2 regions of the Paenibacillus sp. FSL F4-0125 genome follow, and region 1 is predicted to be linked to the other one. Evidence: predicted binding sites of a transcription regulator. Region 1 holds the regulator's gene; the other holds the start of a gene.
The links. Region 1 encodes Rex, which represses fermentation and respiration genes when NADH is low (regulators of the CRP and FNR family bind a similar motif). Its sites were predicted from a motif close to TTGTGAAATATTTCACAA; they were not measured.

Region 1 (11,856 bases):
CCAATTCAATAAATATATTGATTTATTTCAACTAAAAAAGGGCCGTTACTTGTCATTAACAGGCTCATTTTCACATGTGTTTTTTAAAAAGAATATATAAAAACTGCCTATTTAGTATATCACAAATAGTACATTACAAGTATATCAAAATAATCCATCAAATTAACGAAAACAAGCGAACCATAAATGGTCCGCTTGTTTCTAGTATAGTACTCTTGTTTATTTTAGCGGCTGGGTAAACTATATCCTTCACCCATTCGAGCTCCATCTGAGAACCGATAAAATTGATAATAATACCGACCGCTTTGTTTATAAAAAAGCTGCCATGCGTACTCTCCGTTATATACCCCCGGCAACAACCGCTCGATACTAACGTCCGGAAGATCAGCTTTAATTATGCTGCGTATTTTCGCTTCAGAGGTCCCTTTACTCAGTTCCTCAGCATATACTGCGTCGTTGCCTTCTGCAAACTTCCCGTCTACAGTAAAGCGTACCCATACCATCAACTCGGTCCCGGATTGATTCTTCCCTGTTAAGACCCAGTACACTGCATTTTCATCCCACACGGATTTCTGTGCTTTAGTTACCTCTGTCAGACCAGCGCTGGTTTTGGCGATATCCTTAGCAATATCTCGCTCGTTCCATTGATCTTTCATAATATAGGCATAGAACTGGATAAGTCCAAACAGAAGGAGCAGAATCAGAACTGACCCCAGGAGGATCCATTTTTTCCTTTTCTTCAAGGTACAGCTCCCTTTCTAGTAATATATCTTTTTTGATTATATAACACACCCGTGTGTTTATCCAAAGTTTCATATTCATTCATATAAATTCTTATATTTACAGAAAAGGCCGTAACTTTTGCAAACGCAGAAAGTCACAGCCTTTCAGTTAATTTATGATCTTAGACTAGCGCTTGAGCAGCCCCTCAAAGGATTCTTGCGCCTTACGACGGATAGCTTCCTCATCTAACGTTAGACATTGTCCATGTTTTACAACCTGTTTACCATTCACCCATACATGCTCAACATCCTTGGCACTGGCAGAGTATACAGCATGAGACAGCAAATCTGTGTGCGGTAGTAAATGCGGCTGGTCTATATCAATCGCGATAAAGTCAGCTTTCATGCCTACAGCGAGCCTGCCCACATCATTTAAAAAGATAGACTTCGCGCCATACTCTGTAGCCATACTCAGAGCTTCCGGAGCCGGTACAGCCGTAGGATCACCACTTACACCTTTATGGATAAGTGCTGCAAGACGCATCTCTTCAAACATATCCAAGTTATTATTACTTGCCGCGCCATCTGTACCCAGCGACACCTTCACACCGGCCTTTAGAAGATCTGTAACACGAGCAACTCCACTAGCCAGTTTTAGATTACTTCCCGGGTTATGAGATACACCTACATTATGACGAGCCAGAATCTCGATCTCTTCATCATTCAAATGAACGCCATGAGCAACAATAGACGGACGTGTGAACATTCCAAGCTTCTCTAAATGCGCTACAGGCCGCAGTCCGTAATCCACTACATTCTGCTCCACTTCGCGTTTCGTTTCGGACATATGGGTATGCATCGGTAAATCCAAATCATGTGCCGCCTGTACAAACTTAACAAAGAAATCCGGCGGGCAGGTATATGGGGCGTGTGGCGAGATCATCGTTGTAATTCTACCGTCAGCCTTTCCATGCCAGTTACGTGCAAAAGAAATCGCTTCCGCAAGCTTGTGATTCTGTACTTCCTCTGGACAAAGGCCGATTACGCCTCTCATCAATACGGAACGGATACCTGACAATTCGACCACCTCAGCTACTCGATCCATATGATCATACATATCCAGGAAGGTTGTAGTGCCACCTTTCAGCATTTCCAGAACAGACAAGGAGGTTCCCCAGTACACATCTTCTCCGGTGAATTTCTCTTCCATCGGCCACATTTTTTCCTGAAGCCACACTTGAAGCGCTAAATCATCTCCATAACCACGAAGCAATGACATTGCGGCATGGCCGTGTGTGTTTACCAGACCAGGCATAAACAACAGACGACTGCCATCAACAACTTGCACACCTTCTTCCATCAAAGGCTCTTCTTTTCCTATGTAAGTGATCAAATCATCTTCAATAGTCATATATCCACTAAGAACAGGCTCATCCGTTCCCGGAATAAGAAAACGCCCGCCTTTGATAATCGTTTTACTACTCTTCATTTCCGCTTTCTTCCTTTCCGTCTTTCAAATAATAAGCAAGGCTTTGCAAATCCGTTGTAAAATCGGCTGCATGAACCCGGATATTCGGTGGTGTTTTTAGAATCACTGGTGCAAAATTCAAAATCGCCTCAATACCAGATTCAATAAGAATATCTGCTACATTCTGCGCTTCTGAGTCAGGTACTGTAATAATCCCAATTCGAATGCCTTGCTCACGAACTGTCTGACCTAGCTCCTCCATGGGTTGAACCGTAAGAGAGTTGATTTTCCGCCCTACCTTAGGTGCATAAGAGTCAAATATAGCGGTAATCTTCATAGTATCTTTCAGATAAGCATTATAATTAGATAATGCATGTCCAAGGTTACCGGCACCTACTAAAGCCACATTCAGCTGTTGGTCCAGCTTTAAAATATGACGGATTTTCTCAATAAGATAAGTTACGTCATACCCAATACCTTTTCTGCCGAAGTCTCCAAAATACGCTAAATCTTTACGGATTTGAGCGGGATTGAGATCAAGTTTTTGTCCTAATTCTTGCGAGGAAACGGTTAATATTTCACGTTTCTGGAGATCATTCAAGAAACGTAAGTACACAGGAAGTCTTCGAACAACGGCTTCTGATATTTTATCCGATTTCATAATTTACCTCCTAATTTAAGTACTAATCTGTTTAAATCCTATTAAAATTTCTGTACCTCGTCTCAATGAAGAGCGGTATTCTCTTATACCGCCCTTCATTGTGGAGTGATTAATTAAACAGAAGATGTCCTTCTTAAGAAACGCCTCCGTCTTCCAACCACTCTGCTATACGAGGAACCATTTGATCCGTCAACATATGTTCCATTTTCGGGCCAGGCAACGAATAAAGGAAATACTTCCCATAATGAGATTCGATAACCCTAGTGTCATACACTATAACAATACCCCGATCCTGCGCTGTCCGTACCAGTCTTCCAAATCCTTGCTTGAAGCGGATAACTGCCTGAGGCACCGACAATTTCATAAACGGATTCTTCTTCTGGGCTTGTAATAACTCAGACTTCGCTTCCGCTAGAGGGTGATTAGGCGGTTGAAATGGAAGCCTCACGATGGCCAGGCATGTCAATGCCTCACCCGGAATATCTACTCCCTCCCAGAAGCTGCTAGTTCCAAGTAGAACTGAAGCAGCACTGTCCTGAAAACGTCGAATCAGCTTACTGCGGCTTCCACCTTCCACGCCTTGACCTAGCACCGTAATTTCTTGTGAGGCTAGAGCCTCTTTCAGAGGATCGTAAACTTGGCGCAGCATCTTGTAAGAAGTAAACAGAACAAGCATCCGTCCGCGTGTCGTAATTGCCGCTTCTGCTAGTGACTGTACGAGCGTATCGACAAATCGGGCATCACCCACACTGCCTTTCACACTAGGGAAATCCCGTGGAATTACTAATAGTGCCTGCTCCCGATACTTAAAGGGAGAAGGAAGGAGAGATGTCATTAGACGCCCCTCTTCCGCAGCTTCATTGAGTCCGAGATTATCAATCATAAACTGGAACGATTTATCGACAGAAAGCGTCGCCGAGGTTAACACAATACTTTTCTTTTTGTCGAAGAACAGCTCTTTAAGCTGGGTACTAACATCAACAGGGACGGCATATAGCTGTAGCGATTTGCTGCGATAATTTCCATTCGCCTCCAGCCAATATACTACATTCTCGTCGTTTAATCCCATAAAAAACCGTACTTGCTCACGTATAGAAGCTAAATCCTTGAATAAGCCGCTAATATCGGTTACTAGACTATCTGAAGAAGATTGACCTTCTTGATCACGCATCTCATTAAGCATTTTATCACCCTTACGGATAATTTCGCTTAATGTCAGATTCATAGTATTCTCTAAAGCAACCAATTCATCCCAATCCTTCGGTTTACGGGTAGGAAGTAACCGCATGACTAGCTGTCCAGCTTCTCCCGCTGCTGCATCGCTACGTTCCGGCAAGAGGCTGAATAGCTTGTCACTAAGTAGATCCCAGGTTTCTTTTACAGTAAGCAGATCTGGATAGATTCTATCGATAACTCCGCTCCATTCAGAAGCTTCCTCACTGCCTGATGACTGAAGCATTTGACGAAGCGTTGGGAGTTGGCCGTTACGATTATCCTTGTATAATCGGGACAGCGTGTGAGCCACCGTGAAATGCTTCATATGCATACCTAAATGCTTGCCAGCCACATCCTCCAGATGGTGGGCCTCATCAATAACAAGATGTTCATAAGCCGGGAGTAGCTGGTGCCCAGCCTTAACATCTGCGAAAAGCTTAGAGTGGTTCGTAATAACCACGTCAGCAATACCCGCTTCATGTTTTGCCCGATGGTAATAACACTTGCGGAACCAAGGACAGGAGCGACCGAGACAAGAATCGGTATCGCTTGCTACCGTCTCCCAGAAATCTCCGCCACGACCGCTTAAATTGAGCTCTTCGTCATCTCCTGATTCACTTTGTGTCAGCCAAACGATCATCTGAGCCGCAGTAAGTGCATCTTCCCTTGGACTTATAAAGTCTTTTTTATTAATTTTATGTTCAAACTTACGAAGACACAAATAATGCCCTCTGCCTTTAAAAATCGCAGCTTTAAATGGAAACGGAACTACCTGCGTTAACAAAGGAATATCACGCTCACGCAATTGATCCTGCAGATTAATGGTATGAGTGCTGACCATAACTTTTTCATTAGTGCGAACACTTTGGTATATGGCAGGCAACAAATAACCAAGCGATTTGCCGGTTCCTGTCCCTGCTTCGATCAATAGATGTTTGTCTTCGGCAAGTGCCGTTATCACCTCATTGATCATAATATCCTGAGCTTCTCGGCTTTCATACTGTGGCAAAGTGTCTTTAAGCCGTTTCGTTACTTCATCCATATAATCTTTAAATGATAAATTCTGTAGCGGATTCTCAGCATGCTCGTCACGAGGTGGAGCTAGTTCATTCCAATCCCCTACTGCAAGCGCTAATTGACGATAGAAAGTCAGATCACCTTCGGGTTGAAGCGTCTCCGCTTCCCGCTCACGCAGCAGACCATCAAAATACCAACCTAAATCACTATCCTCTTCGGTAAACAGCTCACATAGTCGCTGGATGGTGAGTAACGGTAAACTGTACAGCTCCTCCAGACATTTCAACAGCACAAGAGCTGTCGCCAGTGCATCACTATCTGCCTGATGCGGACGATCATGTGTCACTCCAAAATGTGCACTAACTGACCCTAGTTGATAGGATGTCAGGGAAGGAAAGCAGATTTTTAGAAAGTCAATCGTATCTAAAATCCGCCCTTGAAATGGTAAATACCCACATCTGTCTAATGCATTTTGTAAAAAATGGAAATCAAATGCGACATTATGCCCTACAAGCACAACATCATCCAAGAGTGGAACAAGCTCCATCATCATCGCATCCAGCTCAGGCGCATCTTTTACATCATCATCGGTAATCCCCGTTAGACCAGTTATAAAAGGAGGTATCGGCGTTCCGGGCTTGACGTAGGAACCATATACCCGGGAGATGGACCGGTCTTCTTCTATAATTGCAAGGCCAACCTGGATAATTTCACCCACGGATTGGGTTCCCGTTGTTTCAAAATCAAGCACGGCAAATTTCATTATAATTCTATTCCCTTTCAATTGAGACTCTTAATCAGCATAACAGAAGTTGCGAAAAAAGGCGATGCACACCACTGGTTCAGGGGATGCATCGCTTGAATGAAAATGCGGAATAATAAACCGTAAACGTAATAATTTACAATAATGAAACAAGCTGATTTCCGAAATGAAGCTTTCCTCCACGGCGGCGGCAAACCTCCAAATTAACCGTCGGTTCAGGAAGTGCAGGGTCAAGCTGCAACGAGAGGCCAAACAGCTCCTGCGCTTCATTGAAGCGTTCCTGTGAAGCCCGGATGCACCCTAAAGCGTTATAAACCATTGCTTTCAGCTTGGTTTCCCGTATCAAACCGAGCATATGGTTCAAATGACTCCACGCCGCTTCTCCATCCCCTTCCTGAAGGTAAGAGATGGCTAAATATAAGCGAGCAGCCAAACTATCCGGATATTGGGCAATAACTTCCTTAAACTGCTCAATACATTTTCCATACATCAGCAGCTTATAATACCCCTGGCCTCTAACAAAAGTATCCATGCAGAGCTCGGGTGCTTCCTGCTCTGGCATGTCCTCTTCAACCACAGTCGTAAAATCTACACTTTCACGAAAGTGACTTAGCTTCTCTGCAAAGGCCAGCCATTCATCCATTACTTTATCGCTTAGTCGGTGCAGCATATTATAATTGCATAAAAGCTCATTCCGGCGGGCACCCTCCGCTGTAGGGTAGTCTGTAACGATCTCCTGAAGCACCTTGTTCATTTCAGCAAACAAATGTTGAAACATGGGCTATCCCCCTTTACTGAAGATGAAATCAGTTCAGCTTGCCTGACTTCATTTTCTGCGAGAACGGGGTCTTTCATCCCTGCCATTCATTACATGGCGTAAGTCCATTATTTAAGCGATTGTAGCATGCAGTTCATGATCAGCCAGCTTCACGGGTCTGTTGTTCTCATCCACGAATACCACTGTTGGCTTATGCGACTCCAGTTCTTCCGAAGACAACATCGCATATGAAATTATAATTACTGTGTCTCCTGGTTGAACAAGACGGGCAGCTGCACCATTCAGACAGATCACACCACTTCCGCGAGGTCCAGGAATAACATACGTTTCTAACCGTGAACCATTATTGTTATCCACGATCTGTACTTTTTCATTTTCAAGAATATCTGCCGCTTCCATTAAGTTCTCATCAATGGTAATACTACCCACATAATTCAAATTCGCTTCTGTCACCGTAGCGCGGTGAATTTTGGATTTCATCATATGTCTAAACAAGAGCGGCAACCTCCTTTGGAATAAATACATTATTGTCAATTAAGCGTGTTCTGCCAAACTTCACAGCAAGCGCTATAATAATTTCCCCTTCTACATCCGTTATTAAAGCTTCGCGGTCTAAACTTTCCAGATTAGGGAATGTCAGTATTTCCGCATAATCAATGACCGCCAAAGGAGAGCTGGAAATAACCGATGTTAACAATTCCCGCACTTCAGCAACGGTTCTTACTTTCCCTTCTTCAATGGACTGACGTGCTTCACGTAAGGAACGAGATAGCACTAATGCCTGACTACGTTCCTCCGAAGATAAGAATACGTTTCGTGAGCTAAGCGCAAGTCCATCCCCTTCACGAATGATAGGACAAGGTACAATTTCAACATTCATATTTAAATCGGACACCATTCGGCGGAGCACTGCTACTTGCTGGGCATCCTTTAGTCCAAAGAAAGCATAATCCGGCTGCACGATATTAAATAGTTTATTCACAACTGTAGTTACGCCATTAAAATGCCCTGGACGCGAAGCTCCGCAAAGTCGAGTAGTAAGCTCAGATACTGAGACTGTAGTCCGGGTAGGCTGCGGATACATTTCTTCTACACTGGGGATAAATACAATATCGACCCCTTCGCGTTCCGCCAGCTCCAAATCACGATTTTCATCGCGCGGATAGGAATCATAATCCTCATTTGGTCCAAACTGCAGCGGGTTCACAAATATGCTCATAACCACCGTGTTGCTCATTTCTCCTGCCCGCCGAAGCAGACTGGCATGTCCTTCGTGAAGATATCCCATGGTTGGAACAAAACCAATCGGGGTATGCCCACCTTGTCTCATATACTCCAAAGCTTCGTGCAGCTGCTCAATGCTTCTGACAACTCTCATCTTATTCCCCATCCTTTCCGGCACCGCCGTATAAAGATTCCAGAACGGTTTCATCTGCCTTAAAAACATGGCCTTCATCTGGGAACGAGCGATCCTTCACTTCTTGCACATATTGACTAATCCCCTCACGAATTACATTACCCACATCCGCATAGGTTTTGACAAAACGTTTCTCACGATAGGGTGAGGCATACCGCAGCAAATCATGGAAAACCAATACCTGACCGTCACAATAACGGCCTGCACCAATCCCAATGGTCGGAATGCTCAGTGCCTCAGAAATCGCTTGTGCGACTTCTTCTGTCACCAGCTCCAGTACGACTGCAAATGCACCGGCTGCTTCAAGCGCCTTGGCCTCATCCATCAGACGTTTTGCGTCTTTGGCGTCCTTACCTTGAATACGGTAGCCCCCAATCATATTTACCGATTGTGGTGTAAGTCCAATATGTCCAAGCACAGGGACTCCCGCAGCTACAACTGCAGCGACTGTCTCACAAATTTCGAGACCGCCTTCCATTTTGACGGCATGAGCCCGCCCTTCCTGCATCAGTCTGCGCACACCCCGCAGGGTCTCATCTACACTTCCGTGATAGGTCATAAACGGCATATCTGCCACAATGAACGTATTTTGTGCACCTCGAGTTACGGAACGAGTATGGTAGACCATATCGTCAATCGTAACGGGTAAAGTTGTATCATATCCAAGTACCACGTTTCCCAGGGAGTCACCCACCAGGATAAGGTCGATACCGGCTTCTTCAGCAAGTAGAGCCGATGGGTAATCATAAGCGGTCAACATACTCAACCGTTCACCATCTGCTTTCATTTTTTTCATTTTCACAATATTAAGTGCTTGTTTGTTTGCCATTTCTCTCTTCGTCCTCCTTTTTGAAATAACATCCCCGTAAAAATCGCAACAAAAAAACCCTTTAGCAATCATTTGCTAAAAAGGTCCGAAGGGCAAAAAAGAGTCACTCGCGATCGTCCCTTCTGTCTCGGTCCTTACGGCTCAGAGCAGAATCCAACGTAACCGTCTAACGCAGTTATGAAGGTAATTCCAATAATAAAAACATTATAAATTCATCAGATCAAGAGTACAGTTCGTAAAACGATACCGCCTCCGACCCATAGTATATCAAAAAGGACTCGGAATTACACGAAAAAAATATGACAAGGGATGACACCCCTGCCATATTGAAAAGACTTATAAAAGCTCAATTTCACCTGAGCATACATTTGAAATGTCCCCTGAGCTGTTTTTAAGGAGTAGTCCGCCTAAGTTATCCAGACCTACTACGACGCCTTCAGAACGCCCCTGAGGGCTATTCAGGGCGATTTGGCGACCCAATGTAACTGACATCGACTCCCATAGCTCTTTAATGGGTTTAAACCCTTGATTCATATACAGATTGTAATGCAATTCCAACTCATCGAGCACAGCTCTAACCAGCTCCGAACGGTCAATAGGAACACCGCTCCGCTGTATCCGAAGTGAAGTCGCCACTTCTTTCAGATGATCAGGATAATCGTCTTCAGTCAAGTTCGCAGAAATCCCAATTCCGGCGATGCAATAATGAAGCTCCCCTTCTCTTAGCGAAGACTCAAGCAAAATTCCGCATATCTTACGACCGCCCGCAAGCAAATCATTCGGCCATTTAATACCGGCATCGACTCCGGTCACACGACGTATTGCTTTACAAACGGCAACTCCAGCAAGCAGTGTTAACTGCGGAGTCTGTAACAAGGGTAAATTCGGCCGCAATACTATACTCATCCAAATCCCTTTGCCACGAGGAGAAAACCAATTTCTGCCCATTCTCCCCCTAGCGCCGGTTTGTTCTTCAGCGATTACGGTTGTTCCTTCTGGTGCGCCGCTTTCTGCCAATCGTTTGGCTTCCTCCTGAGTAGATACGACAGACTCTAGGAGCTGAACTCTGTCTATCCAATTCGAATCGGAAGCTTCCTGCTTCAATTCGGTTAGCGACAGCGCCTTATCATAGCTCATGTCCATCCATCCTTTTTGCTTCAAGCAGCAATACTTGTTTATTGTTCAGTAGATCTCCCGAAGCAGTCGCTTGCAGAAGTGCACTCAGCATATTGCCGAGCCAAGGACCCGGACGTTTCCCAAGCGCTTCCGCCAGCTCATTGCCTGTAACAGCAAGCTCCGATAAGCTCTTAAGCGGCATCTGTGCGATCCAGTCTCTTGCAGCTTGCAAATGGATCAAGCCATTTACAAGCTCTGGCGCCGCTGGGGTAGTGACAGCGGGTGAAATCTCTGAAACCGCTGGCGGGTTCGCAGCGGGAAGGCCACCTGCTGGCAAGATCGCCAGCAGCGAGAGCCACCCTTCGGCCGCTTCCACGCCGAAGGTCAGCACGGCGGCGAGGAAGCGCCGCCGCAGTAGGTCCGTGCCGCCCGGTTCCCCCGGCGGCACTGCCTCCAGGGCAGCGGTCCAAGCTTCGCGGACCCGCAGCACCTGGACGACGCTGGTACGCGTCGTCCCCGAGAACGTCCATGCCCGCAGCAGCTCATCGGCCTCCTGGGCCGACTGCTTCAGGGCATGGAGGAGAAGCGCCCACCGCAGGTGGGCGCTCTCCAGTTCCCCTATCCCGGCCGTCAAGGCGGCAGCAGCCGCCAGATCGGTTCCGGTCCAGGGGAACGGGGCTTTGCCGCGCGCGAGCAGTTCGCAGCGCGCTAGCATTGCAAGGCCGCGCCGAGGATGCGGCCCCTCTACGATGCGGTCCAGCTCCGCGCGGACACGCTCCACAGAAATATGCGCCAGCTTATCTCGCTGGCGCAACAGTCCCCTCCACGTATTCTTGGCGATGGAGAAATCTAACACCGATGCGAAACGAACGCAGCGAAGCATGCGAAGCGCATCCTCATCGAACCGTTCCTCTGCATCCCCCACACAGCGGATCACACGGAGAGCTAGATCCTTCTCGCCTCCGAAGGGATCAATCAAATCTCCGTCTAGCCCGCAGCATATTGCGTTAATCGTAAAATCGCGACGACGCAAATCTTCCTTCACATCACTAACAAATTCAACATGTTCCGGACGACGATGATCGACATATCCACTTTCAGTTCGGTATGTCGTCACTTCAAACCCATGCCCATCCTGAAGCACAGTGACCGTCCCATGTGCTAGCCCTGTCGGAATACTGCGTGCGAAGATGGCTATCACTTCCTCCGGCACTGCTGAAGTTGTAATATCCATATCATGTACTGGCCTACCCAACAGCTCATCGCGAATGCAGCCTCCGACCCAAAAAGCCTCATGGCCATTCTGAGTTAGCTCAGAAATTACATTTTCCGCCGCAAGAGCCATATCGGATGGCGCCATTTTCCATTTCATTACGAACCCCTTACCCCCTGACTGTATCCAGTCTAGGTACCTTGCGCCCGAGCACACGGTAATATATATCTTCATACTGACTTGTAATCGAATCCTTACAGAAATCTTTGCAGGCTGTTTCCAGGCAGGCTTGTCTGAATTGCTGCACCATGCGATCATCCGAAAGGAGTTTAATTGCATATTTCGCCATAGTGTCCGTATCACCAATCGGAGCAATAAATCCTGTCTTGCCATGCTCAATTAGCTCTGGAATCCCTCCGGTTTGAGAACCTATAGTCGGTACTCCACAGGCCATCGCTTCTAGCGCAACTAGACCAAAGCTTTCCTTCTCTGACGGTAACAGCAACAAATCAGCTAACGAAATGACTTGAGCGATCTCATCCTGTCTTCCTAAGAAGCGGACTTTATCTTCCAGACCCATTTCACTGATCTTAGCTTGAATCTTGGGAAGATCTGGCCCTTCACCAACAAGCAGCAGTCGTGAAGGGATTTCACGAT
Region 2 (11,856 bases), 2.1 Mb from region 1:
TGATAATGTGCGTAAAAAGGTTGTGGCCAAGCCGGTGCTCTCCGGTGATAAGGTGGTTGGGGCAATCTATATTGCTGCCGACATGAAAGATTTATATGCAACCATGGGCAGGATCAACAGTGTATTCATCTCTGGATTGCTGTTAGCCTTATCACTGACAGTTGTCTTATGTGTTATTCTTGCACACACCATTACACAGCCGATTAAAGAAATGACCAGGCATGCAACAGCTGTTGCAGAGGGCCGCTTCAATCGGAAAATGCCTGTACTGGGCAACGATGAAATTGGACAACTCAGTCAGGCATTCAATTATATGACTGGAAGATTGCGTGAGGCGCTCTCGCAGAATGAGGAGGAGAAGGAGAAGCTCACCTCTATTCTGACGAACATGAGCGATGGTGTGGTAGCCACGGATGAGAATGGCGTAGTGATTCTTATGAACCTTCGGGCAGCACTTATGCTGGGAACAGAAGGTCCATTGCCTGAAGGTGCTCCATTGGACAAGCTGCTAGGTCTCGACTATGAGCAGAGTGGTGCCTTAGCGAAAGGAAACGCACAATCCGCAATGCTTCATCTAACACATATGGGTGGAGAAGATTCTAATATCGTGAGAGTGACGTTTACTCCGATTCATCGCCGGGAAGGTGGAATTGCTGGTACCATTGCTGTGTTACAGGATGTAACTGAGCAAGAAAACCTGGAAGAATCACGCCGAGAATTCGTGGCGAACGTTTCGCATGAGCTAAGAACACCACTTACAACGATTAAGAGCTATGTGGAGGCACTCGATGATGGAGCGCTGGAGGATCCGCAGTTAGCGGTTCGATTTGTTGGGGTTATTCGTAACGAAACCGAGCGAATGATTCGTCTGGTTACAGATCTACTGCATCTTTCGCGACTGGATTCTAAAGAGGCACTTCTCAGAATTCAGCAGACCGATATTACTGAGATGCTGGAGGATGTAGCAGACCGCTTTTCTTTTCAGATTCGGCAGAAACGTATCGATATTAGCACAAGGGTTCGTAGGGATGTAAGCACCGCTTGGCTTGATCGGGATCAAATTGATCAAGTGCTGGGGAATCTAGTCTCGAATGCGTTAAAATATACGCCAGAAGGCGGTACGATTGAATTGGAAGCCTTGAAGAATGAGGATGGAATGCTCTCCATTTCTGTACGTGATTCCGGGATTGGTATTCCGAAGAAAGACATCGAGCGGATCTTCGAACGTTTTTATCGGGTGGATAAGGCACGTTCACGGAATATGGGAGGCACCGGACTCGGTCTTTCCATTGCCCGGGAAATTGTGAAAGCACATGGAGGCTCTATTTCCCTGCAATCGGAGCTTAATGAAGGCTCCAAGGTAACCTTTACGCTACCTCTGAATGAGCAAAGGGGGAGTGAGGCATGAAGGAGAGATTGAAGTCATGGATTCTAGCTTTGCTCGTAGTGGGAAGTCTTGTTGAGAGTTATTATTTGATTTACCGGCTGCCTGGTGCAGACTCTGCGGTACTCTCCGAGAATCTATATGTGAAGACGGATAATATGGGACCAGAAGAAAAGGTCGAGAACCTATTGTACCCTGATAAAATGATCATCCATATGGGCGATAACAAGCATACGCTTTTTTATCCAGACTCAACGTTCTATAGCTTAATTATGAATCGGTTAAAAGGTCGTGGATTTGAAAGCTTCCAGCGGCACTCGGTACAGGATTATGACTGGGATAAGATTCGTAGTGAGAATCCGGGGATTGAGCTTTCGTTCGGATCAGGCATTCCGGTAACGTTACTACAGCGGGTTATGCAGTTGTCACCTGATTCCCTGTTTGAAGGAGAAAGCATCGATCGCATTTGGATCTATAACATTAAGAATGACTCCAAAGCGCATGCCATTTTCTTCAGTACGAGAGGCGACATTATATATGAAGCGGCAAAAGCCGATTTAACCGTTCAAGACGTGCAGCAGCATGTGGATTTCGGCAAAAACTGGACGCCTTACAAGGCAGTAGACGGTGATTATTATGTGCCAGACAGCAAGATTTCTCTAGTTCAGGTTGAGATGCCTTCAGGCATGTATACCATAGAACAAATGCAGAGTAATCTTTTCTTCGATGTTGGAAGTACTAGATATATTCGCGAGAAAAACGGATCGGAGATTTATACGGACAGCAAACGCAGTCTTCAGGTCGATAAGGAACGGAATTGGATGAGCTATAGTGATCCAGCCGCACTTCCAGCTGGAGACAGTACACCTGCCAAGGATGCGCTTGAAGCTGTGGAATTTGTGAACCAGCATGGTGGATGGAACGGAACCTATCGTCTTGAAGCTACCGAGGAGGGGAGACAGGAGAGAAAGGTCTCTTTTCAACAATACTATGGCTCCTACCCATATGGCTCCTATCCGATCATGAGTAATTCGCAGCTACAGTATGGCGTAATTAATCTGGAATTGCAGCAGGGAACCGTATCCTCTTATGAACGCTCATTAATCTATATTGAGGAGAGTAAAGCAGAGAAGAAAATCGTAGAGCTATCTGGAGGCGCGGAGCTGGAGAATCAATTGTCGTTAGTCAGCAAAACTTCGGGAGTGAAGGATTTGACGCCTGCGTATGTACCTGTAGTGAAAGATGAGAAGCTGCAACTGCTCCCAGTCTGGAAGGTTACGCTTATTGATGGCAGTGTTCTTACTTTAAATTAATTACAAGTCGTTCATATAACATTTAGGAGGTAAGGGTATGGATTGGGGAAGAGCCAAAAATGTACTAATTTGCGCCTTTTTAGGTCTGAATCTGCTGCTTTGTTATCAGCTGTGGATTGATTTGCGCGATCAGGTTAGTGCCAATCTCGATTTCACTTCCCTATCTGAAGAAACCCAAGCGGTGATGGAGCAAAAGGGGATTCGTGTGTTGTGTCCGATTCCTGCGTCTACCCCGCAGCTTCCTAATATAACTTATCGATATTCTGCTGAAGAGCAGAATGAGCCACCTATTAAATTAGATGTTCCTATAGATAGTAAGCTGATCTATTCTTCATTCTCTGACCTTAGCAAGGCGCTTGAGAGTCAAATTCCCGACATCGCCAATTATCGCTTCGATTCACAAGAAAGTGAAGTTGGGAAATTTGTTCTTCACCCGCTAGTTCAGAATCAGTGGTCGTTATTCCGAGTTAGACTAGAGTTGATTAATAGTGATCAGAAGATTGTAGCTTACCGCTCGCCGAAGATTGAAATTGGGGCAAGCAGTAGTGATAAGGAACAGAAGGTACTGCCGGCATCACAAGCGCTTAGTAGTTTGATTGAAAAATATTTTCCGGCGGACTCTGTAGTGAAGGAGATTGAACTTGGTTATTATGGTGAGCTGTTCAACTCCGAAAGTCAGGTAGCGTCGCCGATGTGGCGGTTCATGCTGGAGAACGGCAATGCCTATTATGTGGATGCTATTAGTGCGGACATCATCAGTCCGAAGACAACAGATTAGAAGGAGTAAGGAAAATGGGGATTTCATTTACAGTACTGTCCAGTGGTTCTACCGGAAATGTTACGGTGGTACGGAACGGGGAGACAACACTTATGATTGACGCAGGTCTGAGTGCCAAGCGGATCGATGAGCTGTTAGCCATGCGCGAGTTAACGGGTAATGATATAGACGGGATTCTAGTTACGCACGAGCATTCTGATCATATCAAGGGACTCGGGGCAATGGCCCGTAAATACGATCTTCCGATTTATGCAAACACAAATACCTGGGGTGCTATAGAGAAAGGCATTGGCAAAATACCGGACTATAACCGAATCATTATGGAGTCGGGGCAGCATAGGGATTTTGGCAGTCTGCGAGTAGAGTCGTTTGCGATTTCTCATGATGCGGCGGAACCGGTTGGTTACAATTTTTATGATGGAAAAGAGAAGCTGTGTGTAGCTACGGACCTTGGGTATGTTAGCGACAAGGTGAGAGATGCGATTTCAGATGCAGACGTATTGGTGCTGGAAGCGAATCATGATATTGAAATGCTGAGGATGGGACGTTATCCGTGGAATACGAAACGACGTATACTTGGCGATATGGGTCACCTTTCTAATGAAGCAGCCGGAGCGGCACTTAGTGAAATTCTCACAGGACGTACCAAGCGTACCTATTTAGCGCATTTAAGCCGGGATCATAATATGATGGACTTGGCTAAAATGTCGGTACGTTGTGCAATGGAGGATCGGGGTTGTTTCTTCAAGGATAGTGAGTTTAAGCTTTGTGATACGTATTATGATCAACCTACGCCATGGGATAAGTTGAGCCAGTTGTCATAAGCTGATCAAGCTCGGCGGTTTTTTGTTCTAATTCTTGGCGGGAGATCAGGCCTTTATCGATCATTAATTCGATCATAGCACTGAAGGCAAGGGTCATATGATAGTGTTCATCCTTTAAATCACCAAGTTTACCGATAAACTCAACCAGATCCATACTTGTAGAAAAAGAATTCATAATTATACCTCCTTATATAGTAAAAACAAAATTGGAGTTGTAAAAAATTCGCAGACCTTTTACCTCAGGAAAATCACGAATTGAGGGTTGCCTGTGATACAATTGTAGACATAATGAGCAAAACCTAAATTTAAGGAACATTTCTATTATTGTAGTCTTTTAAGTTGCAAAATATTCCTAATAGAGAAGATATATTGAAAGATTCTAATATTCTTTCGATTAACTGAAACTATTGTGGGGTTAATGGATAAAGTGAAACCTTTTAGTGATTGTGAGAGTCTAAAAGTATGCAGTAATATGTGATGAAATATTAGAACATAAGTGTTTTGCATTTAAGGTTCTTGTATGTCTTGTAATTCTCGCATAAATGCGTTTCGTTCCATTAAGGACGGCACAGGCGTTTATGCTTGGGATGTGATTGCTAGGTTCAAGTTTTAGAGACTGTGGACGCTTGGCAATAGAAGGGGGAGATTTTCGGTGGGATTGTTTGATGACGATTTCTATTCAACTAAAGTATCACGGTCCAGAGGGGATGAAGCATCAAAGGGATCATTTGCAAACCGTAAGCATTCTGTGCGAAGATCGCGCAAGGGTTTATCCACTTGGCAAATATCCGCCGTCTGCTCCTTAATCAGTGCTGTGGTGGCAGTGTTCTTATTCAGTGTGCTTACTGGACAAATGAGTCATGAAACTGCTCCGAAGTCTGTAGCAACAACTGGGGAGGTTACTCCAAGCAGTGATCCGTTTGACCGTATCATTCAAGCCGCTGCTACGGTTCGTCCTGCAGTAGTAAGTATTATCAATCATAAGGAAGATAATAAAGAATTGAACATTCTGGATGAGTCAGCATTAGGCTCTGGAGTGATTTATAAAAAGGTGGATAATAAAGCATTTATTATTACTAATAACCATGTTATCGAAGACTCCGGCAATCTTGAGGTCGTAACAGTAGATGGTGAGACACGTAAAGCTACACTTGTTGGCACGGATAAAGTGAGTGATATCGCAGTTCTTTCTATTGATGCTAAGGGTATCAATACGATCGCACAGCTAGGAGATTCCTCCAAGCTTCGCCTAGGTGAAACAGTCATTGCCATTGGTAACCCTTTAGGACTTGGAGACACATTGACCTCAGGGATTGTCAGCTATACTGAACGGAAGGTTCCTGTATCCTTAAATCAGGACGGCGTATATGACTGGGAGCAAGAGGTCATTCAGACCGATGCGGCGATTAATGAAGGTAATAGCGGCGGAGCACTTGTGGATCTGGATGGTAAAGTCATCGGTATTAACACGATGAAAATCTCCGATGCAGGTGTAGAGGGTCTAGGGTTTGCAATTCCAGCTAACCATGTGATAGATACCGCAAATGAACTGGCTGAAAAAGGGCGTATTGCCCGGTCCTACTTAGGTGTATATTCCGTAGATTTAAATAATCCTTACGTTCCTCTTGCAGAGGATCAACGTAAGGAACTGAACCTACCGAATAATGTTAAGGATGGGGTAGTCGTTCTGGATGCTGTTGGACCTGCAAAGGAAGCCGGAATACAATTTAATGATGTAATTACAAAATTTAATGATGAGCCTATTACATCCACACTCTCCCTTCGCAAGTATTTATATAATCAAACGAAGATTGGCGAGGATCTGAAGATCACCTATTACCGAAATGGGAAGGTCAATCAGACGACAGTTAAACTTCTTGAAAAACCAGAGGAATAATATACCGAAAGTCGGCATATAATGATATAGCAGTAATGACAAGTAGAACGGACTACCCCTTCAGTTGTGAAGGTAGACCTTCCTGAAATAGCGATACTTTGTATCGCTATCGGGGATCTGTTTCTTCTAAATATTTGATAAATATGGCAATTATAAGCTGATTTAATGAATTTTGGGCTGACTGGCAACCCTTACATTGGAAGGTAATACTTATTAGGGTAGAAACGGATAAATCCGGATGCCAGCTTGCCTTTGCTAATCAGGTGTGGTAATATGATATCAATCATACATTTAGTCCCTAATTTTCGCATTGAAAAGGGCTGTTATATTTGGCAATACAACCTTTTTCAATGTGTGAATTTTTTCTTTGTTTGAAGATAAAAAGAACATATTAATTTAAATTTGTGGAGGTAACACACATGCAAACAGGTACAGTTAAATGGTTCAACGCAGAAAAAGGATTCGGATTTATCGAAGTTGAAGGCGGAAGCGACGTATTCGTTCACTTCAGCGCAATCACTGGCGACGGCTTCAAAACTTTGGACGAAGGCCAACGCGTTGAATTCAACGTTGTTCAAGGCAACCGTGGACCACAAGCCGAAAACGTTGTAAAACTGTAATAATAGAAGAAACCGTCCCAGCTTTTTGAAAGTTGGGACGGTCTTTTTATATCTAGTTAGTCACTATTGACTTACAGGATGGGAGGAACGGCAATGAACTACCGGAAGAAACCTTTGGAAGAAATACCGGAAGAAAATACCGCGATTTGGGCGTGTACCAATGATGGATGCAACGGATGGATGAGGGATAATTTCGCATTTGAACATGCGCCTTCTTGCCGTCTATGTGACTCTCCAATGGTTCGCAGCACGAAGATGCTACCACAATTGCTTAATTCGAATGGCGATCTCAAATCGCTGAAGAAGGGTATTTCCATTACCTAACCAATGCCTTTATGAGTCAAGCTTGTTATAGAGCAGTGAACAACTTCAAGACGGTTAAACCGTCTTATTTTTTTTGCTTTTTTTATGGTAAATTGTGATTTTTGTCACAAATCATTTGAATTTTACCGTTAAATACACCCCTTTGTGTGACATTAATCACAAAAAGACGTTTAAATTTTTGACACAATATAATTAACGAAAAGGGGAGAAGGAAGGGAAAAATATGGATACAGTAATGCTGTCGCGTATACAATTTGCGTCGACGACAATATTCCACTATTTCTTTGTACCGGTATCAATCGGACTAGCGCTCTTGATTGCCATTATGGAGACCATGTACGTTAGAAAAGGCAATGAAGAGTACAAAAGAATGGCGCAGTTCTGGGGAAAGCTGTTCCTCATCAATTTTGCAGTAGGGGTAGTTACAGGGATTTTACAGGAATTTCAGTTCGGGATGAACTGGTCTGATTATTCACGTTTTGTGGGTGATGTCTTCGGGGCTCCGCTTGCAGTAGAAGCATTGGCAGCCTTTTTTCTGGAGTCTACGTTTATTGGAATCTGGATATTTGGCTGGGACAAAGTGTCCAAGAGAGTGCACTTGGCCTCTATCTGGCTGGTAGCATTCGGTACGATGTTATCTGCTTTCTGGATCCTGGCAGCAAACTCCTTTATGCAGCATCCAGTAGGATTTGCGATTAATAATGGTCGTGCAGAAATGAATGATTTCTTCGCGCTTATTACGAACGGACAATTGTTGGTTGAATTCCCGCACACGGTTCTTGCTGCGTATGCAACAGGTGCCTTCCTAGTAACGGGTATTAGTGCCTACAAGATATTGAAGAAACAAGATGTATCTTTCTTTAAGAAATCTTTTCAAATTGCAGCTATCGTAGGTATTATTTCTTCTATCGGTGTAGCCGTGGCAGGCCATGCGCAAGCACAGTATTTGGTTGAGACTCAACCTATGAAGATGGCGGCTTCCGAAGGACTATGGGGTAAGAGTGGTGACCCAGCGCCTTGGACCGTATGGGCAAATATTGATCCAGAGAAGCAAGAAAGTACTGGAGAATTTCAAATTCCGTATATGCTGAGCTTCCTTTCATACAGTAAATTTTCCGGTGAAGTTAAAGGTATGCTTGAACTGCAAGCTGAGTATGAGCAAACCTATGGCCCCGGTGACTATATTCCACCTGTACGTACGACATTCTGGAGTTTCCGGATCATGGTTCTAGCAGGAACGTTAATGATTGTACTGGGTATGTACGCTATGTATTTAATGTGGCGCAAAAAAATGGACCGTCCAAACACCTGGTTTATGCGGTTTATGCTATGGGGATTACTGCTTCCTCCAATCGCGAATACAGCGGGTTGGGTCATGACCGAATTCGGGCGTCAGCCATGGACGGTATTCGGACTGATGACCACGGAAGACAGTGTGTCGCCTAATATTACGAGCGGTCAGGTTCTATTCTCTGTTATTTCTTTTACAACGATTTACGCAATTCTCGGATTAGTACTGATTGGTTTGTTTATGAAAGTAATTAAAAAAGGTCCTTATGCGATGGATAACGATCACGGGGATTCGCATGATCCATATAATGAGGAGGGCGCCCAATGATATCTCTTAATGAATTGTGGTTTGTGCTGATTGCAGTTCTGTTTATAGGGTTCTTCTTTCTGGAGGGTTTTGATTTCGGCGTAGGGATGGAAACACAGATTCTGGCTAAAAATGATACAGAGCGCCGGGTACTGATTAACTCTATCGGACCTTTCTGGGATGCTAATGAGGTATGGCTACTAACGGGTGCGGGCGCAATGTTCGCGGCTTTTCCGGAATGGTATGCAACGCTGTTTAGCGGATTCTATATTCCTTTTGTCTTTGCTTTATTAGCCTTGATTGCGCGTGGCGTCGCTTTTGAATTCAGAGGTAAACGAGATTCTTTAGCTTGGAAAAGAACTTGGGATGCTTGTATCTTTATTGGCAGCTTCCTCCCACCGTTCCTCCTTGCAGTAGTGTTCGCCAGCTTTATTAAAGGTTTACCTATTGATGGCGATATGCAAATGTACGCAGGCTTCACAGATATCGTGAATGTATATACTGTAGTAGCAGGTCTTACGGTAGTTCTTCTCTGTTTGGTGCATGGTCTCATGTTCACAACACTGCGTACAGTGGGTGATCTACAGGCTCGTGCTCGGAAGATGGCACAAAGATTGCTGATCCCACTTGCAGTTTTGTTTACTGCTTTTGTGATTATGACTTATAATATGACTGATATCTTCGAGCAGCGCGGAACGGTTCTTATGATTATTGTAGCGCTCGGAATTATCGCTTTTGTGCTATCGGGTTATTTTATGAAGAAGAAGAAGGATGGCTACGCTTTTGGAATGACAGGAGCTGTAATGGCGTTGTCGGTAACTTCAGTCTTTGTAGGACTATTCCCACGTGTTATGATTAGTTCAATCGATCAAGCCTTTAATTTGACAATCACCAATGCGGCTTCGGGACATTACTCTTTAAAGGTAATGACGATTGTGGCACTGACCATCCTTCCATTCGTATTGGGATATCAAATTTGGAGTTACTTTGTCTTTCATAAACGCGTTCACGAGAAGGAGCATCTTGAATACTAATGGATAAAAATTTGCTTGGGTATAAAGGAGTTAAACCGGTCTTTCTGATCGTTGGCCTCCTTACCCTGGTGCAAAGCATGTCCATACTTCTGCTGGCCAAGTGGCTAGCAGAAGTCATCTCTGCGCTATTTGCGGGAGAACCTCTGAAGGAACAATGGGCTACTTCGCTATTGTTCCTTCTTGCATTTCTAGTGCGCCATGCTTGCGCCATGCTGATGAGCCGTATCTCTTACCGCTTTGCGGAAGAAACGGGCAGTAACATGCGGAGGGAAATGATGGATAAGCTCTTCCAGCTCGGACCCAGAATGGTGGGTGGGCGTGGAACCGGGGATCTTGTTACACTTGTGCTGGAAGGCGTAACAAAGTTCCGCACATACTTAGAAGCGATTATCCCTAGAATGGTAGGGATGTCAATTACACCGATTCTGGTGCTTATTTATATCTACACGATGGATACCGCGAGCGGGATTATTCTTACGATCACCATGCCGATTATTATTGTCTTTATGATTTTGATCGGGATGACGGCTCGTAAGCAGATGGACCGTCAGCTGAAATCTTATCGTACCTTATCTAATCATTTTGTAGACTCCCTCCGTGGGCTAGAAACGCTGAAATTTCTGGGCCGCAGTCGTAGTCATAGCACGAGTATTGCCACGGTCAGCGATCGATATCGCTCGGCGACGATGCGTACACTACGAGTAGCTTTTTTGTCCTCATTTGCACTGGACTTCTTTACGATGTTATCCGTTGCTTCCGTTGCAGTAAGTCTCGGCCTGCGTCTTGTCAACGATCAGATGACGCTTGTTACGGGCTTAACCATTCTGATCTTGGCACCGGAATATTTCTTGCCTGTCAGATTGGTGGGTTCAGATTTCCATGCTACTCTCGATGGAAAGGAAGCTGCTGAGGCAATGAAGAGCATTATAGATCAGGATGAAGTGAAAGCTGAAGTAGTAGGTTCTAATGGTAATCAAGCCTTGGATTCTGCATCAAAAACATCAGAAAAGATATTCACTTGGCATAAAAATAGCGTACTTACATTAAAGGATGTCAGTGTGAAATACGAGGAAGCCGGTCTTTCTTCGCTGGAAGCGGTGAACCTGCAATTTAAAGGAGCAAGCAAAATTGGGATTATCGGAGAGAGCGGGGCCGGTAAATCTACGTTAGTGGATATATTAGGGGGCTTTTTGCACCCTACTTCAGGAAGTATCACGGTTAACGGTACAACGGTTAGCGCATTAACGGATGAGGCTTGGCGAAAGCAGACTTCGTATATCCCACAGCGTCCTTATATTTTTAGCGGTACATTGGCTGATAATATTCGCTTCTATTACCCTGAGGCCTCTATGGAAGCTGTGTCTGCAGCTGTGAAAGCTACCGGATTATCAGAGCTGGTGGCGACCCTTCCGAATGGCTTGGATGAAATGATCGGCGGCGGAGGTCGTTCGTTCAGTGGTGGGCAGGAGCAGCGGGTTGCGCTGGCTCGAGCCTTACTCAGCAGTCGTCCGATTATGTTATTAGATGAGCCAACGGCACATCTGGATATTGAGACCGAATATGAGCTGAAGGAGACGATGGTGCCTCTTTTTGAAGATAAGCTGGTCTTTTTGGCAACACATCGCCTGCACTGGATGCTGGATATGGACATTATTGTAGTAATGAAGCAAGGACAAGTGGCAGAAATCGGTACCCATCAGGAGTTGCTTGCCCGCAAGGGTGCGTATTATGAGTTGATTGGGTCGCAATTGGAGGGAATCCATTGAAACGTGAAGGATGGTTTGCTCCGTATGTATCGTCGTATTTTTGGCGTTTTGTGCTTATTATCGTGCTTGGGGCATTGACGATTTTTACAGCCTCATCATTAATGTATACCTCAGGATTTCTGATCTCAAAAGCATCTACACCTGTCGAAAATATACTAATGATCTATGTACCGATTGTCGGTGTGCGGACGTTCGGGACGAGTCGGGCTGTGATTCATTATGTGGAACGCCTAGTTGGGCATGACACGATTTTGCGAATTTTATCTAAGATGCGTGTGCGTTTGTACAATATTTTGGAGCCTCAAGCGTTGTTTCTGTC

Region 2: the regulator Rex is predicted to act here: its motif matches at 7,233-7,250, upstream of NST74_RS29585 (cytochrome ubiquinol oxidase subunit I).

The regions. Positions count from the first base shown of each region.
Region 1 covers NZ_JBBOZJ010000001.1:4,495,060-4,506,915, forward strand. Annotated here, with positions in the region: gene NST74_RS19985 (cell wall elongation regulator TseB-like domain-containing protein) at 225-743, opposite strand; gene NST74_RS19990 (amidohydrolase) at 910-2,211, opposite strand; gene NST74_RS19995 (redox-sensing transcriptional repressor Rex) at 2,201-2,851, opposite strand; gene dinG (ATP-dependent DNA helicase DinG) at 2,985-5,846, opposite strand; gene NST74_RS20005 (hypothetical protein) at 5,983-6,624, opposite strand; gene panD (aspartate 1-decarboxylase) at 6,736-7,119, opposite strand; gene panC (pantoate--beta-alanine ligase) at 7,112-8,002, opposite strand; gene panB (3-methyl-2-oxobutanoate hydroxymethyltransferase) at 8,004-8,870, opposite strand; gene NST74_RS20025 (biotin--[acetyl-CoA-carboxylase] ligase) at 9,207-10,007, opposite strand; gene NST74_RS20030 (CCA tRNA nucleotidyltransferase) at 9,997-11,433, opposite strand; gene bshA (N-acetyl-alpha-D-glucosaminyl L-malate synthase BshA) at 11,369-11,856, opposite strand, start outside.
Region 2 covers NZ_JBBOZJ010000001.1:6,624,052-6,635,907, reverse strand. Annotated here, with positions in the region: gene walK (cell wall metabolism sensor histidine kinase WalK) at 1-1,408, shown strand, start outside; gene NST74_RS29620 (YycH family regulatory protein) at 1,405-2,697, shown strand; gene yycI (two-component system regulatory protein YycI) at 2,735-3,475, shown strand; gene NST74_RS29610 (MBL fold metallo-hydrolase) at 3,490-4,299, shown strand; gene NST74_RS29605 (hypothetical protein) at 4,265-4,474, opposite strand; gene NST74_RS29600 (S1C family serine protease) at 4,952-6,196, shown strand; gene NST74_RS29595 (cold-shock protein) at 6,616-6,816, shown strand; gene NST74_RS29590 (cold-shock protein) at 6,910-7,140, shown strand; gene NST74_RS29585 (cytochrome ubiquinol oxidase subunit I) at 7,364-8,758, shown strand; gene cydB (cytochrome d ubiquinol oxidase subunit II) at 8,755-9,771, shown strand; gene cydD (thiol reductant ABC exporter subunit CydD) at 9,771-11,537, shown strand; gene cydC (thiol reductant ABC exporter subunit CydC) at 11,534-11,856, shown strand, end outside.